Regions from separate parts of the Pseudomonas sp. GL_091 genome, predicted to be linked through region 2. Evidence: riboswitches for the same ligand, from Rfam matches in the RefSeq annotation. Region 2 holds a riboswitch; the other holds the start of a gene.
The links. Region 2 has a riboswitch for cobalamin ahead of cobW (cobalamin biosynthesis protein CobW). Riboswitches for the same ligand answer to the same signal wherever they lie in the genome.
Positions count from the first base shown of each region.

Region 1: it holds a riboswitch for cobalamin, as region 2 does, so the genes downstream of both, cobO (cob(I)yrinic acid a,c-diamide adenosyltransferase) here and cobW (cobalamin biosynthesis protein CobW) in region 2, are expected to answer to the same signal.

Region 1 is NZ_CM174451.1:1,805,053-1,812,327, forward strand. It holds gene AC3ITY_RS08290 (C40 family peptidase) at 1-215, shown strand, start outside; gene AC3ITY_RS08295 (class I SAM-dependent methyltransferase) at 234-908, shown strand; gene AC3ITY_RS08300 (DUF1120 domain-containing protein) at 1,115-1,735, shown strand; gene AC3ITY_RS08305 (PQQ-dependent sugar dehydrogenase) at 1,818-3,131, opposite strand; gene AC3ITY_RS08310 (hypothetical protein) at 3,199-3,783, opposite strand; cobalamin riboswitch at 3,937-4,169, shown strand; gene cobO (cob(I)yrinic acid a,c-diamide adenosyltransferase) at 4,252-4,863, shown strand; gene AC3ITY_RS08320 (cobyrinic acid a,c-diamide synthase CobB) at 4,860-6,197, shown strand; gene bluB (5,6-dimethylbenzimidazole synthase) at 6,194-6,844, shown strand; gene cbiB (adenosylcobinamide-phosphate synthase CbiB) at 6,841-7,275, shown strand, end outside.
Region 2 is NZ_CM174451.1:4,103,162-4,110,436, reverse strand. It holds gene AC3ITY_RS18635 (fatty acid cis/trans isomerase) at 1-1,389, shown strand, start outside; gene nfuA (Fe-S biogenesis protein NfuA) at 1,620-2,204, shown strand; gene cobM (precorrin-4 C(11)-methyltransferase) at 2,301-3,047, opposite strand; gene AC3ITY_RS18620 (cobalamin biosynthesis protein) at 3,133-3,546, opposite strand; gene AC3ITY_RS18615 (CbtA family protein) at 3,543-4,250, opposite strand; gene AC3ITY_RS18610 (CbtB domain-containing protein) at 4,262-4,453, opposite strand; cobalamin riboswitch at 4,575-4,800, opposite strand; cobalamin riboswitch at 4,909-5,121, shown strand; gene cobW (cobalamin biosynthesis protein CobW) at 5,225-6,295, shown strand; gene cobN (cobaltochelatase subunit CobN) at 6,299-7,275, shown strand, end outside.

The sequences.
Region 1 (7,275 bases), 2.3 Mb from region 2:
AAGGCCTGCAAACCGGTGACCTGATTTTCTTCGCCACCAATGGCGGCTCCCAGGTCAGTCATGCCGGCATCTATGTGGGAGAAGGGCGCTTCGTCCACGCGCCGGCCACCGGCGGCACCGTGAAGCTCGACAGCCTGTCCAAGGCTTATTGGCAAAAAGCCTATCTGAGCGCCAAGCGTGTTCTGCAGCCTGAACATCTGGCGCGCAACCCGTAACATTCGGAGCTGGTGCTCATGACTGCTCGCACGCTCAATCTCGACGACGCTTTGTACCAATACCTGCTCGATGTTTCCCTGCGTGAAACACCATTGCTCAAGCGCTTGCGCGATGAGACCCAGGCGCTGCCGTTGGCACGCTGGCAGGTGGCGCCGGAGCAGGGGCAATTTCTTGCGTTGCTGGTCAAGCTCACCAGCGCTCGGCGCGTGCTGGAAGTCGGCACCTTCACCGGCTACAGCGCCCTGTGCATGGCGGCGGCGCTACCGGATGACGGCTCGCTGATTTGCTGTGACATGCCCGGCGACTATAACGCCACAGCACGGCGCTATTGGCAGGAAGCCGGGCTGGCCGGGCGCATTGACCTGCGTCTGGCGCCTGCACTGGAAACCTTGGCCGGGCTTGAGCAGCAAGGGCAGGGTGGACAGTTCGATCTGGTGTTCATCGATGCCGACAAGGCCAATTATCCGAGTTACCTTGAGCATGCATTGCGCTTGCTGCGGGTCGGTGGCCTGGCGGTGTTCGACAATACGCTGTGGAGCGGCCGGGTGCTGGAGGACAATCCCGAAAGCGCAGACACCCGTGCCATCCAGGCGCTCAATCGCGCCTTGAAGAGCGATGCGAGGGTGGATTTGTCGTTATTGCCGTTAGGCGACGGATTGACGCTGTGTCGTAAACGCCAGGCGTCCTTTTGAAAGCGTCGGGTCCCTTCGGCAGCTCCATGAGTTAATGAATCGAATTCTGTAGCAGGCAACGAACATTCGTAGATACATGTCATCCGCCTCTTTTCGTATTGGTTGCATTCACCCTCGTCTGCCCCGCTCGCTAGATTGCGTTGATCAGGCAGTCCGACCCAATGGGTCTCCAGCTGCAACCATCGCAACTATCAAGAGCAGAACCCATGAAAAGAATACTCAGCATTCTCAGCGGTACCTTCCTGCTGGGCGGAGCCAACAGCGCTTTCGCCGCCTCCAGCGCGGACCTGACCGTCACCGGCATCATCACGCCAGCTGCGTGCACGCCGAGCCTGTCGAACGGCGGTCGCGTGGACATTGGCAAGATCTCGGCAAGGAGTCTCAAAAAAGACGACGAAACACTTGTCGGAAAGTACCCCCTGCAACTGACCGTGACTTGTGAAGTACCTGCTCAGTTCGCACTGAACCCCGTCGATAATCAAGCCGGTACTTCGACAAACCCTTTCTGGTTTGGCTTGGGATTGACCCATGAGAACGAAAAGCTGGGTTATCTCAGGGTCTATGTCAAAGGCGCGGTGGCGGGCCAGCAGCCGGTTCGCGCGATCGAATCCGCAGACGATGGGGTGACTTGGGGCGTGGCCGCAGGCACGGGCCCGGGGTACCTCTTGTCAGTAGGCCTCGCAACCGATCACAGCAGGCCCATCGCCGTGAAAGACTTGACGATGGAGTTCGAGGTTTGGACGATGATCGATCGCGCCGACAAGCTGACCCTGAACGAAGATGTTGCCATCTACGGCTCGGCGACTTTTGAAATGAAATATCTCTAAGGTCCTGGTGCTGAACCACTGTCTCAATGCGATACGTGGTTCGGCAGCACCAGCCAATCCGCAGCAACTGCGGCCAAGGCTGCTATCTGGACGCCGACACCCGCCACACCTTGTTCCCTACATCATCGGCCACCAGCAAGTCTCCCTGCCGATCGATTACCACGCCAACCGGCCGGCCCATGGCTTCTTCCTTGTCGTTGAGGAAGCCGGTCAGCACATCCAGCGGTTGCCCGGTCGGCTTGCCGGCATTGAAGGGCACGAAAATCACTTTGTAGCCGCTGTGCGGCTTGCGGTTCCAGGAGCCGTGCTGGCCGATGAAGGCGCCTTCCCTGAACTGCGCCGGTAACCTGTTGCCTTCGGCGAACGTCAGGCCCAGCGAGGCGGTGTGTGGGCCGACCGCATAGTCCGGGGCAATCGCCCTGGCCACCAGGTCCGGGTTCTGCGGCTCGACGCGCAGGTCGACGTGCTGGCCATAATAGCTGAAGGGCCAGCCATAGAAGCCGCCATCCTTGACCGAGGTGATGTAGTCCGGTACCAGGTCACTGCCGATTTCATCCCGTTCGTTGACCGCAGTCCACAGCGCACCACTGTGCGGTTCCCAGGCCATGCCGTTGGGGTTGCGCAGGCCGGAGGCGAAGATCCGCTGCTGGCCCGTGGCGCGATCCACTTCCCAGATCGCCGCGCGACCTTCTTCCTTGTCCATGCCGTTTTCGGCGACGTTGCTGTTGGAACCCACGGTGACGTACAGCTTGCGGCCGTCCTTGCTGGCGATGACGTTTTTCGTCCAGTGGTGGTTCAGCGGCCCACCCGGCAAGTCGACCACTTTGACCGGCGGTGACTTGATCTGCGTATCGCCACTTTCATAGTGAAAGCGCAGCAGGCGATCAGTGTCGGCCACATACAGGTCATTGCCGACCAGGGTCATGCCGAAGGGCGAGTTGAGGTTTTGCAGAAACACCGTGCGGGTTTCCGCGACGCCATCACGGTCCTTGTCGCGCAGCAAGGTGATGCGGTTGGCGCTGGGCACCCTGGCCCCGGCGCGGCCCATGACTTTCTTCATGACCCAGCCGCGAATGCCTTTACCGTCTTCGGGTTTGGGTGGTGCATTGGTTTCCGCCACCAGCACATCGCCATTGGGCAGCACATAAAGCCAGCGCGGGTGATCCAGGTCTTCGGCAAAAGCGGCCACTTGAGTGCCCGTGGCGGCGATGGGTTTTGCGCCCTGCGGCCAACCGATGGCCGGGGCGATGTTCACGGTCGGGATCAGGGTTTTTTTCGGTTCCGGCAATTGAGGCGATGGACCGGTGCCGTCGGAGACTTGCAGGCGGGAGGTCTCGCCACAAGCGGCGAGCCCTCCGCAGAGCGCGATAACGAGAGCGAGCGGGGGCGTGCGCATGCTGGTCTTCCCTATGAATGCCTTGTTCTAATCATAGAGAAGCGTTGTCGTCCGATGGTTCAACCCCTCAGCCGCGAGCTTCCTTGAACAGCACCGCAATGCCGGGGTGATAGTTGCCGGCTTCGTTGCGCAACTTGCGGTAGGCATAAGGGAAATACCAGGCGACAGCGCAGGTGTGTTCCTTTTGCAGGTCGTCGACCATGTCCTGGAGTTCTTCCGGTGTGGCGCCCTGCTGGGCTTTTTGCGGAGCGACGAACAGGCAGCCGAGTTTCAGGTCGCTGGCGTGGCTCAGCCGCTTCGCATCGCTGGCGATGTCGAGCAGGGCCTGGGTCAGGTTGAGGCTGTTGACCCGTGGCCAGCGCTGACTGGTCTGGATGTAGGCGCGGGTTTCGGGCGAGGCCAGGAGCAGGTCGGCGCGGCTGTTGCGTTCGCCTTCTTCGGTCTGCTTGCGGGTGGGCGTCTGTTGCAGCGTGACCATCTCGGCCATCCAGGCCGCGGCCGACAGCAGTCCGAGATTGGCCTTTTCGTCGTGCCAGTACGGTGTGTCGCCATCGCCACGGACGGCGTTGTAACGGTCGATGCATTCGAACCAGTGCTCGAGCACCGGGCGCAGGAATTCCAGCTTTGGATTGTTGATGATCATGCCTTGCATGGGCTCACCCTTGTTGTTGTGTTGTGAGTTTGTGGCTCTTTGATATCACTGCTGGGAGCGTGGCACAAGATTGACGTCAGTTTATTGATTGTTGGCAGCTATTCGGTCGATGGCCGCCCGGCTTTAATTGACGCTCCACCCCCAACCCTCTAACCTTCGCGGCTTGTTTCAGGTGCTCTGTGGCTTGGGTCGACAGAGTGAAACAGGGAAGTCGGTGAGTGAGTCCTTCTGTTGGTCGAAGGTCCGCAATTCCGGCGCTGCCCCCGCAACGGTAAATGAGTGAAAACTGTGTCTGATGCCACTGTGTCGATTCGATGCGGGAAGGCGCACAGTCTGGCCCCGCGCCACTCATGAGCCCGGAGACCGGCCTGATTCATCCAGCGGCATCACGGTGGGCGATGCCAGGCTTTTTGCCTTCTATTCTTGTGCCTGCCCGCCGTTATTCCTGCCTCAACGGAGAGCTCCCCCATGACTGATACCCCCGATCGTGACGAACGCCACCTGGCGCGCATGCAGCGCAAAAAAGCCGTGATCGACGAGCGCATCGCCAATTCCCCGAACGAGTGTGGCCTGCTGCTGGTGCTGACCGGCAACGGCAAGGGCAAGAGCAGTTCGGCCTTCGGCATGCTCGCCCGCGCCATGGGGCACGGCATGCAATGCGGCGTGGTGCAGTTCATCAAGGGCCGCAACAGCACGGGCGAAGAGCTGTTCTTCCGGCGCTTTCCCGAGCAGGTGCGTTTTCATGTGATGGGCGAAGGGTTTACCTGGGAAACCCAGGACCGCCAGCGCGACATCGCCGCCGCCGAAGCCGCCTGGGCGGTGTCGCAGCAGCTGCTGCGCGATCCGTCCATCGGTCTGGTGGTGCTGGATGAACTGAACATCGCCCTCAAGCACGGCTACCTCGAACTCGATCAGGTGCTCAGCGACTTGCAGGCCCGCCCGCCGATGCAACACGTGGTGGTCACCGGTCGTGCCGCCAAGCCGGAAATGATCGAGATGGCCGACACCGTCACCGAAATGGGCGTGATCAAACACGCCTTTCAGGCCGGGATCAAAGCGCAGAAAGGCGTCGAATTGTGAGTCAGCCTCGGCACTGTCCGGCGGTACTGATTGCCGCGCCGGCTTCTGGCCAGGGCAAGACCACCGTCACCGCGGCGCTGGCCCGATTGCATCGCAATCAGGGGCGCAAGGTCCGTGTGTTCAAGTGCGGCCCCGACTTTCTCGATCCGATGATTCTCGAACGCGCCAGTGGTGCGCCGGTGTATCAGCTGGACATGTGGATGGTCGGCGAGCAGGAGAGTCGCCGGCTGCTGTGGGAAGCCGCCGCTGAAGCCGACCTGATCCTGATCGAAGGTGTCATGGGGCTGTTCGACGGTACGCCGTCGAGCGCCGATCTGGCGCGGCATTTCGGTGTGCCGGTGCTGGGGGTGATCGATGGCACCGCCATGGCCCAGACCTTCGGCGCACTGGCCCTGGGGCTGGCGCGTTATCAGCCGGACCTGCCGTTCGCCGGCGTGCTGGCCAATCGTGTCGGCACGCTGCGCCACGCGCAACTGCTCGAAGGCAGCCTGACTGAAGGTTTGCGCTGGTACGGCGCGCTGTCCCGGGAAACCGGGATCGAATTGCCGAGCCGGCACCTGGGGCTGGTTCAGGCCAGTGAGTTGAACGATCTCGACCTGCGCCTCGATGCGGCCGCCGATGCCCTGGCCAGCAGTTGCGAGGTCGCGCTGCCACCGGCGGTCGAGTTCGCCGCCCCTGATGTCATCGCAGTCGAACCGCTGCTGGCCGGTGTACGCATTGCCGTTGCCCGGGATGAAGCCTTTGCGTTCACCTACGGCGCAAGCCTGGATCTGCTGCGGGCGATGGGCGCCGAGTTGTCGTTCTTCTCGCCGATCCGCGACCGTGAGTTGCCGGAGGCGGACAGCCTGTATCTGCCGGGCGGTTACCCGGAACTGCACCATGTTGCGCTGGCGAAAAACACCGCGATGCTCGAAGCGATCCGTGCGCACCACGCCGCCGGCAAGCCATTGCTCGCCGAGTGTGGCGGCATGCTGTATCTGCTCGATTCCCTGACCGATGTCGAGGGCACTCGCGCCGAACTGGTTGGCTTGCTGGTCGGTGATGCGGTGATGCAAAAGCGTCTGGCAGCGCTGGCGTTGCAGGCGGTGCAATTGCCGGAAGGTTCTCTACGCGGGCACACCTACCACCATTCGTTGACCACCACTGAACTGGCGCCGATTGCCCGTGGATTGAGCCCTAACGGCGGGCGCGGAGCGGAGGCGGTCTACCGTGAAGGGCGGATGACCGCCTCTTATGTGCACTTTTATTTTCCGTCGAACCCTTCGGCGATTGCCGCACTGTTTGCGCCGGACCAAAACCTTGTAGGAGCGAGCCTGCTCGCGAAGCGGCCATGACGGATAACGCATATTCCGAAGCCGAACGCGCAGCGGTCTATCGTGCCATCGCCGAGCGCCGTGACATGCGCCACTTCAGCGGCGGCACCGTCGAGCCCGAATTGCTGCGGCGCCTGCTCGAGGCCGCACACCAGGCCCCCAGTGTCGGCCTGATGCAGCCCTGGCGCTTCATCCGCATCAGCGATCGCGCCTTGCGCGGGCAAATCCAGGCCCTGGTGGAAGAAGAACGCATCCGCACTGCCGAAGCCCTTGGCGAGCGCAGCGATGAGTTCATGAAGCTCAAGGTGGAAGGCATCAACGATTGTGCCGAGGTACTGGTCGCCGCGCTGATGGACGACCGCGAGCAGCATATCTTCGGCCGCCGCACCTTACCGGAAATGGACATGGCTTCGTTGTCCTGCGCGATCCAGAACCTGTGGCTGGCGTCCCGCGCCGAAGGGCTGGGCATGGGCTGGGTGTCGCTGTTCGAACCGCAAGCCCTGGCCGATTTGTTGAGGTTGCCGCCGGGTGCCAAGCCGCTGGCGGTGCTGTGCCTGGGGCCGGTGAGGGAGTTCTATCCGGCGCCGATGCTGGTGCTCGAAGGCTGGGCGCAGGCGCGTCCGCTACATGAATTGCTGTATGAAAATTATTGGGGAGTGAGTCAATGAGTGTGGCGTTGTTGAGTGTCGCCGCGGTTGCGCTGGACGCGCTGCTGGGCGAACCCAAACGCTGGCATCCGCTGGTGGCGTTCGGCCGTTTTGCCGAGCGCATCGAGCAACGTTTCAACGGTGGCGGTCGCGGCTGGCGCAGCCATGGCGTCACCGCGTGGGTGATCGCCGTGTTGCCGCTGACGCTGTTGGTCACGGCATTCTCCTGGGCGCCTTATGTCGGCTGGATCGTCGAGATTCTCGCGCTCTATTGCGCCCTTGGCATGCGCAGCCTCGGTGAGCACGTCACGCCTGTGGCCAAGGCCCTGCGCAGTAATGACCTGGAGGCGGCGCGCACGCGGGTGAGCTATCTGGTCAGTCGCCAGACCAGCGAACTGGATGAAACCGAAGTCGCCCGCGCCGCTACCGAGTCGGTGCTGGAGAACGGCAGC
Region 2 (7,275 bases):
CGGGTCAAGAGCCTGTTCTACAGCGGCAACTGGCAGGTCGACGCATTGCCGGGCTATGGACCGCAGAGCCGGGCCAACCCGTTCGCCACCTTCGAAGCGATTCCGGCCCAGGCGCGCTATCAGTTCATGCTCGATAACGCCGAGTACTTCGTGCGCACCTTTATCCGTGGGCCAGTGTGTCGTGGTCAGATCGCCACGGACGTGATCCGCGATAATTTCTGGGCGCTGTTCCAGGCGCCCGAGCACGACCTGTATGTCACCGATCCGAACTATCGCGGGCAGGCCACGCCGTTGCTGGCCATGCCGGGGCAAAATGACGACGTCGGCAGTGTCCTCAGCTTGTGGCACGACTACCGCGACAAGCGTAATGAATACGAAGCCTTGCGCCGGGACAGCTATGCCGACGAACCTGCACCGAGCTGGTCGACCCTGTGGGCCGGCAACGACAATGCGTTGCTGAGTATCTTCCGCCATTTCGACAGCGCTTCGGTGACCAAAGGCCTGATCGGCGACGTGCCGCAAACGATATGGCTGTTCGACTATCCGCTGCTGGAGCGCACCTACTATCAACTGGCGGTGAACTTCGATGTGTTCGGCAACGTGTCCCACCAGGCCCAGACGCGCCTGTATTTCGACCTGATCCGCAACGGTGCCGAGCAGAACTTCCTGCGCCTGATGCCCGCCGATTCGCGAGATGGCTACCTCGACGACTGGTATCAGAACAGTGGCAAATTCAAGATGTGGCTCGACTACGAGACCATCGATGACGACAAGCCGACCGCGCTGAAACTTAACCCGCAGGACCCCAAACGCGACTTCGCCCAGCAATTGCTGGCCCGTTATGGTGATCTCAATGCCAGGCCCGACCCGATCAACCGCTGCGACGGGGCTTACTGTTCGCGGCCGAACATCGATCCGGACCTGCAAAGTGCCGAGCAGACGCTAAGCCGACTGACCTCGCGTCCGGCCGCCGGGTTGAAAGTGATTGATCAACTGCCGGAAGCGACCATGCTGCGCATTGAAACCCGTAGCGGCAAACGCGAGGTCTACAGCCTGCTGCGCAACCGTGCCCACAGCAACGTCGCGTTTTTGCTCGGTGAATCACTGCGCTACCAACCGGGGCTCGACACCCTGACCATTTTCCCCGGCGTGCTCAGCAGCTACCCGAACTTCATGTTCAACATCCCGGCCGAGCAAGTGCTTGCGTTTGTGGATGCGATGGAAAATTCCAAGGACACCGACAGCTTCGAGAAAATCGTCCAACGTTGGGGAATACGTCGCAGCCATCCGCAATTCTGGCCTTATTTCCATGACCTGAGCCGCTACATCCACGAAACCGATCCGGTGGAAGAGGGTGTGCTGGACATGAACCGCTACGAGAACCTCTGAATAATCGCCGATCCCCTGTAGGAGCGAGCTTGGTCCGGGCGGCGTTCCGACGATGCTCTCAAGTGCGCCGCGCAAATCCGGGAGTGCGCGTTATCGTTGGCGACCATCGCGAGCAAGCTCGCTCCTACAGAAAATCAGGGGATTGTCGAAATCTTTCCCGACAAAAATACTAGGACTTTGTCCGGCGCGTTGATTGGCGTAAACTGCGCCCAAGCCTGCGAGGAGTTTCCATGACCGCTATTACCATCACTGACGCCGCCCACGATTACCTGGCTGATCTGCTCTCCAAGCAGAACACCCCGGGCATCGGCATCCGCGTCTTCATCACCCAGCCTGGCACCCAGTACGCCGAAACCTGCATTGCCTACTGCAAGCCGGGCGAAGAAAAACCCGAAGACACCGCGCTGGGGCTCAAAAGCTTCACCGCGTACATCGATCACTTCAGCGAAGCCTTCCTGGACGATGCCGTTGTCGACTACGCCACCGACCGCATGGGCGGCCAGCTGACCATCAAGGCGCCAAACGCCAAGGTACCGATGGTCAACGCCGACAGCCCGGTCAACGAGCGCATCAACTACTACCTGCAAACCGAGATCAACCCGGGGCTGGCCAGCCACGGCGGTCAGGTCAGCCTGATCGACGTGGTCGAAGACGGCATCGCCGTCTTGCAGTTCGGCGGTGGTTGCCAGGGCTGCGGCCAGGCCGACGTGACGCTGAAGGAAGGCATCGAGCGCACTTTGCTCGAGCGCATTCCGGAGCTCAAGGGCGTTCGCGACGTGACCGACCACACGCAGAAAGAAAACGCCTACTACTAAGGCGTTCGCTGCGAAACGAAAAAACGGCGCCCCGTGAGCGCCGTTTTTTTATGGGGAAATTTCGTTGGCCCCTTCGCGAGCAAGTCGAAGAGGGCCTCAGGGCCTGTAGAGATGCGCATACCCCGCGCGATACAGCGATGACTCACTGAAGTGGTCGCTGCCCAGCACCCGACCCACCAGAATCAACGCCGTACGACGAAAGCCCTTGGCTTCAACCTTCCCGGCAATATCCTCAAGCGTGCCCACCACCCAATCCTGATCCGGCCAGCTCGCGCGGTGAACCACCGCAATCGGGCAATCGGCGCCGTAATGGGGTAGCAGTTCTTCAACGATCTTCGCCAGGTGATTGACCCCCAAATGAATCGCCATGGTCGCGCCGTGCTGCGCCAGGCTGGAGAATTCCTCTCCGGGTGGCATGGCGGTTTTGTCGGCGTAGCGCGTCAGGATCACGCTCTGCGAAACGTTCGGCAGCGTCAGTTCTGCTCCTAAAAGCGCTGCGCAAGCGGCTGTGGCAGTCACGCCGGGTACGATTTCGAACGCAATGCCCAGCTCACGCAGATAGCGAATCTGCTCGCCAATGGCGCCATACAGGCTTGGATCGCCGGAGTGCACCCGAGCCACATCCTGACCTTTGGCGTGGGCGGTCTTGATCAGGTCGATGATCTGTTCCAGGTGCAGTTCGGCACTGTTGACCACCTGCTCGGCACAATGACCTTCCAGTACGGCGGCAGGTACCAGGGAACCGGCATAAATGATCACCGGACAGCTGCGAATCAGCCGCTGGCCTTTGACGGTAATCAGTTCGGGGTCGCCGGGACCTGCGCCAATGAAGTAGACGGTCATCGTCGGTTCCTGTGGGGAAAAAAGGGGCTGAACAGGGCTTCAGATGAAGAATGTTCATGATCAACGGTGGGGATTATCGGGGTTTTTATGCCGCGCCGGCCAATGCCAGTGTTGCCTGGGCGTATTTTTGTCGTGGAATCAGCAGTTTTGCCGGGGCCTGGGCCAGTTGTTCCGCCAGGGCCAGTGCGGCGCTTTCCGCCACGCCGTAGCAACCGGTGCGTTCAAACGCTATTTGCGATTGATGACTGAGTTGCGGTTCATAAGCGGCCAGTTGTTCACTGCTGAAATACATCAATTCCAGGCCAAGCTGCTGAGCCAGTTCGATTAACGCAGGTTCGTCGCGCTTCGAATCGATGCTGGCCAGCGCCTTGATTTCATGACGAGCAATCTGGTGTGCCTCCAACGCCTGATCGAGCAGCGCCAGCAACGTGCTGACGGGGCAGCCCCGTTGGCAGCCCAGGCCGACCACCAGGGTCGGCGCTGTGCTGACGTCAGTCATGCGTGGTATTGGCCATCGCTTTTGCGACGGAACAACCAGGCGCTGATCAGGCCCAGGGCCAGCCAGAACGCCACGTTGGTCAGTTGCGAAGCGATTTTGAACTGGGCTTCCAGCGCCTCTGGAGCAAGCATCGAATGCACTTCCGGTTGCGGTGCGCCAATCACATGGGGAACGGCGAGTATCGCCGCGCCGAGGACTTTCATCAGCCAGTGACGGCTGAACACGATCAGCGCGATACCGACGGCGGTGGAGGCGGCGGTACCGATCCACCACAGTTGCCGTTGTGCCAGGTCCGCTGCGGCAGTGCCGGGCAATTCAGGTGGCAGGCCGAGGGTCGGCGCGAGCACGAACGTCGCATAACCGGCCAGGCCCCAGAGCAGGCCTTGCGAGGTTTTGGTCGGCGCACGCAAGGTGTACAGGCCGGCCAGCATCAGGGCGAAACCGACGGCCACCACCAGGTTACCGCCGGTGGTCGACAGCACGCGCTGCCAGCCGTCTTCCGGTTCCCAGGCTTGTGCATCGTGGGTGTGGGCAGCCATGGCGCCATCGGCGTGTTGGTGAACTTCAGTCGCGACCGGTTCGGCTTTTTCGTAGGTTTCGGCCTGCAAAATCAGCGGGGCGACCCAGAAGCTTTGCAGCAGGGTCAGCAGCAGGGCGGCCAGCAGCCCGGTGAAACCTGCGGTTTGCGCAATACGCTTGATCATGTCGACAGCTCTCAATGGCACGGGAATGCGGAGCTGTGACGGGTATCGTGGGCGGCATTGTGCACCGCTTCGATGTGCGAGAAACCGGCGAAATACACAAGGCTTGCGCCCAGGATCGACGCGCAGACAGCAGCGGCCAGACGTTGGGTCAAGGTTGAGGTGGTGCTCGCGGATGTGTGTTCGGCGCTGCTGATGATCGACATGGCGTTTCCCTCTGGTCTGTCAGCGGGGAATAAGAGCGCATGCAAACCCCCGCACGACCTGGCGCGCAGAGGTTCAAACAGCGCCCGCCCACCGCGGGTTTGTTGGTTCAGTGATCGTACTTGTCACTTTGTGTTACGGGCCGGTCTCCGGGCTCACGAGGGGCAAAGGCTTGCGCCTGAACCTGAAAGCATCACCTTCCCATGCCGCAGTGGCACAGTGGATCTGATGCTTCGCTCGCTTACCGTTGCGGGGGCAGCACCGGACTGACATGGCTTAAGAGTAAAGCACATGATTCACCGGTTTCCCGTTTCACCCTGTGAAGGGCACCCGTAACAAGGTGTGTAGGAGAGCATGGGCGGGGGTTGGGCGTCAATTGGCAAGGGTTCTCACTTGAAATTTACACAAGCCCCCTTGCCACAGGGATCGCAAGCATTGACCCGCCCCAATACCATGCGTAGCCTTGCGCTTTCGAGGTTCTTCGGCGTTTGCCGAAGCTAAGAAGGGAACGCGGTCGATGCCGCGGCTGCCCCCGCAACTGTGAACGGTGATGTTCGTTGCCACGCCACTGCTGACTCAATCCATGAGGCCGGCGGGAAGGCGCAGCGAATGCCAGGCTCAAGGCCGGCACACCGTCAGCCAGGAGACCTGCCTCGTCACAGATTCTCACTTTCAACCGGGCGGGGTGATCCGGTGGCGAACTCCTCAGGCACGCGCCTCCGCGTTGCCGGTCGTCGTCCCGTATGCCCGCCACATTAGCCATAGGGCATCCGATGAAAACACTGGCCAAACTCCCCGTCACCATCGTCACCGGCTTTCTCGGCTCGGGCAAGACCACGCTGCTGCGGCACATGCTCGACAACGCCCAGGGTCGCCGCATCGCGGTGATCGTCAACGAATTCGGTGAGTTGGGTATTGATGGCGAAATCCTCAAGCAATGCTCCATCGGTTGCACCGAAGAAGAAGCCAACGGCCGTGTCTATGAATTGGCCAACGGCTGCCTGTGCTGCACCGTCCAGGAAGAATTCTTCCCGGTGATGCGCGAACTGGTGGCCCGTCGTGGCGATCTTGATCACATTCTCATCGAAACCTCGGGCCTGGCGCTGCCCAAGCCGCTGGTCCAGGCCTTCCAGTGGCCGGAAATCCGCAGTGCCTGCACGGTGGACGCGGTGATCACCGTGGTCGACAGCCCGGCCGTGGCCGCCGGCACCTTCGCCGCGTTCCCGGATCAGGTCGACGCCCAACGCAAACTCGACCCGAACCTGGACCACGAATCGCCGCTGCACGAACTGTTCGCCGACCAACTGGCCAGCGCTGACCTTGTGATCCTCAACAAAGCCGACCTGATCAACCCGGCGGACCTGGCCCGCGTGCGCCTGGAAGTCGCCGAGGAATTGCCGCCAGCGGTGAAAATCATCGAGGCCAGCAGTGGTCGCCTGCCGCTGGACGTGCTGATCGGCCTGGGTGCCGGCTCCGAAGAACACATCGACAGCCGTCACAGCCACCACGACCATCATCATGATGGCGACGACGATCATGATGACCACGATCACGACGCCTTCGATTCGATCTCCATCGAACTGCCGCAAGCCGACGAAAGCCTGCTGCTGGATGCGCTGACCCAACTGGTGGTCCAGCACGGCATCCTGCGGGTCAAGGGTTTTGCGGCGATCCCGAACAAACCAATGCGCCTGCTGATCCAGGGCGTGGGCACGCGTTTCGACAAGCACTTCGACCGCCAGTGGGGCGCCGAAGAAGCACGCGTAACCCGCCTGGTGCTGATCGGCCAGGAACTGGACGCCACTGTTCTCGAAGCGCAATTGCGCGCCGCGCTCAGCGAGTAATCCATGCACCTGCTCAGGACCCAGCCCGGCGGTTTTGTGTCGGATGACAACATTGCCGACCTTGGACAAACCCCCGCCGAACTGGTGATCCTGTGCAGCGGCGATTCCAGCCTCGCGCTGCTCGCCGAAGCGGCGCAGCAATTGCCCGACGATTACCCGAGCGTGCGCCTGGCCAACCCGATGCAGGTGCAGAACCATGCCTCGGTCGATTTGTACGTCGATGAAGTGCTGCGTCACGCCAGGGTGATCCTGATTTCGTTGCACGGTGGCATCGCCTATTGGCGTTACGGCATCGAGCGCCTGGTCGAGCTGTCGCAGCGCGGCGTGCAGGTGATTCTGGTGCCGGGTGATGATCGCCCGGACCCGGAACTCAGTGACCTGAGCACCGTCGGTGCCGAAGATCGTGATCGGCTCTGGCAGTTTCTGCGCCAGGGCGGCATGGGCAACGCCCTGGATTTCTTCCGCTGCCTGGCCAACCGCTGGCTGGCCCGTGATTACACCTGGGGCGAGCCGCAAACCCTGCCACGCACGGCGATTTACCATCCGCACAAACATTCTGCCGCGCTGAGCGACTGGCAAGCCGACTGGCAAGTGGGGCAACCGGTGGCGGCGGTGCTGTTTTACCGCTCGCATTTGCAGGCGGCGAACACCGCTTTCATTGATGTTTTTTGCCAGCGCTTGCAGGCGGCGGGGTTGAATCCGTTGCCGATTGCGCTGGCCAGCTTGAAAGAACCCGGTTGTCTTTGCGTGGTCGAGGACTGGCTGGATGAGGCCAGCGTCTCGGTGATTCTGAATACCACCGGCTTCGCCCAATCCAGTCCTGAAGCACCGCATCTGCGCCCGTTTCGCCGCAATATTCCGGTGATCCAGGCGATTTGCGCCCAAGACAACGAACCGGGTTGGCGCGCCAGCGAACAGGGCCTCGGCCCCCGTGACCTGGCGATGCACATAGCCTTGCCTGAACTGGACGGACGCATCAT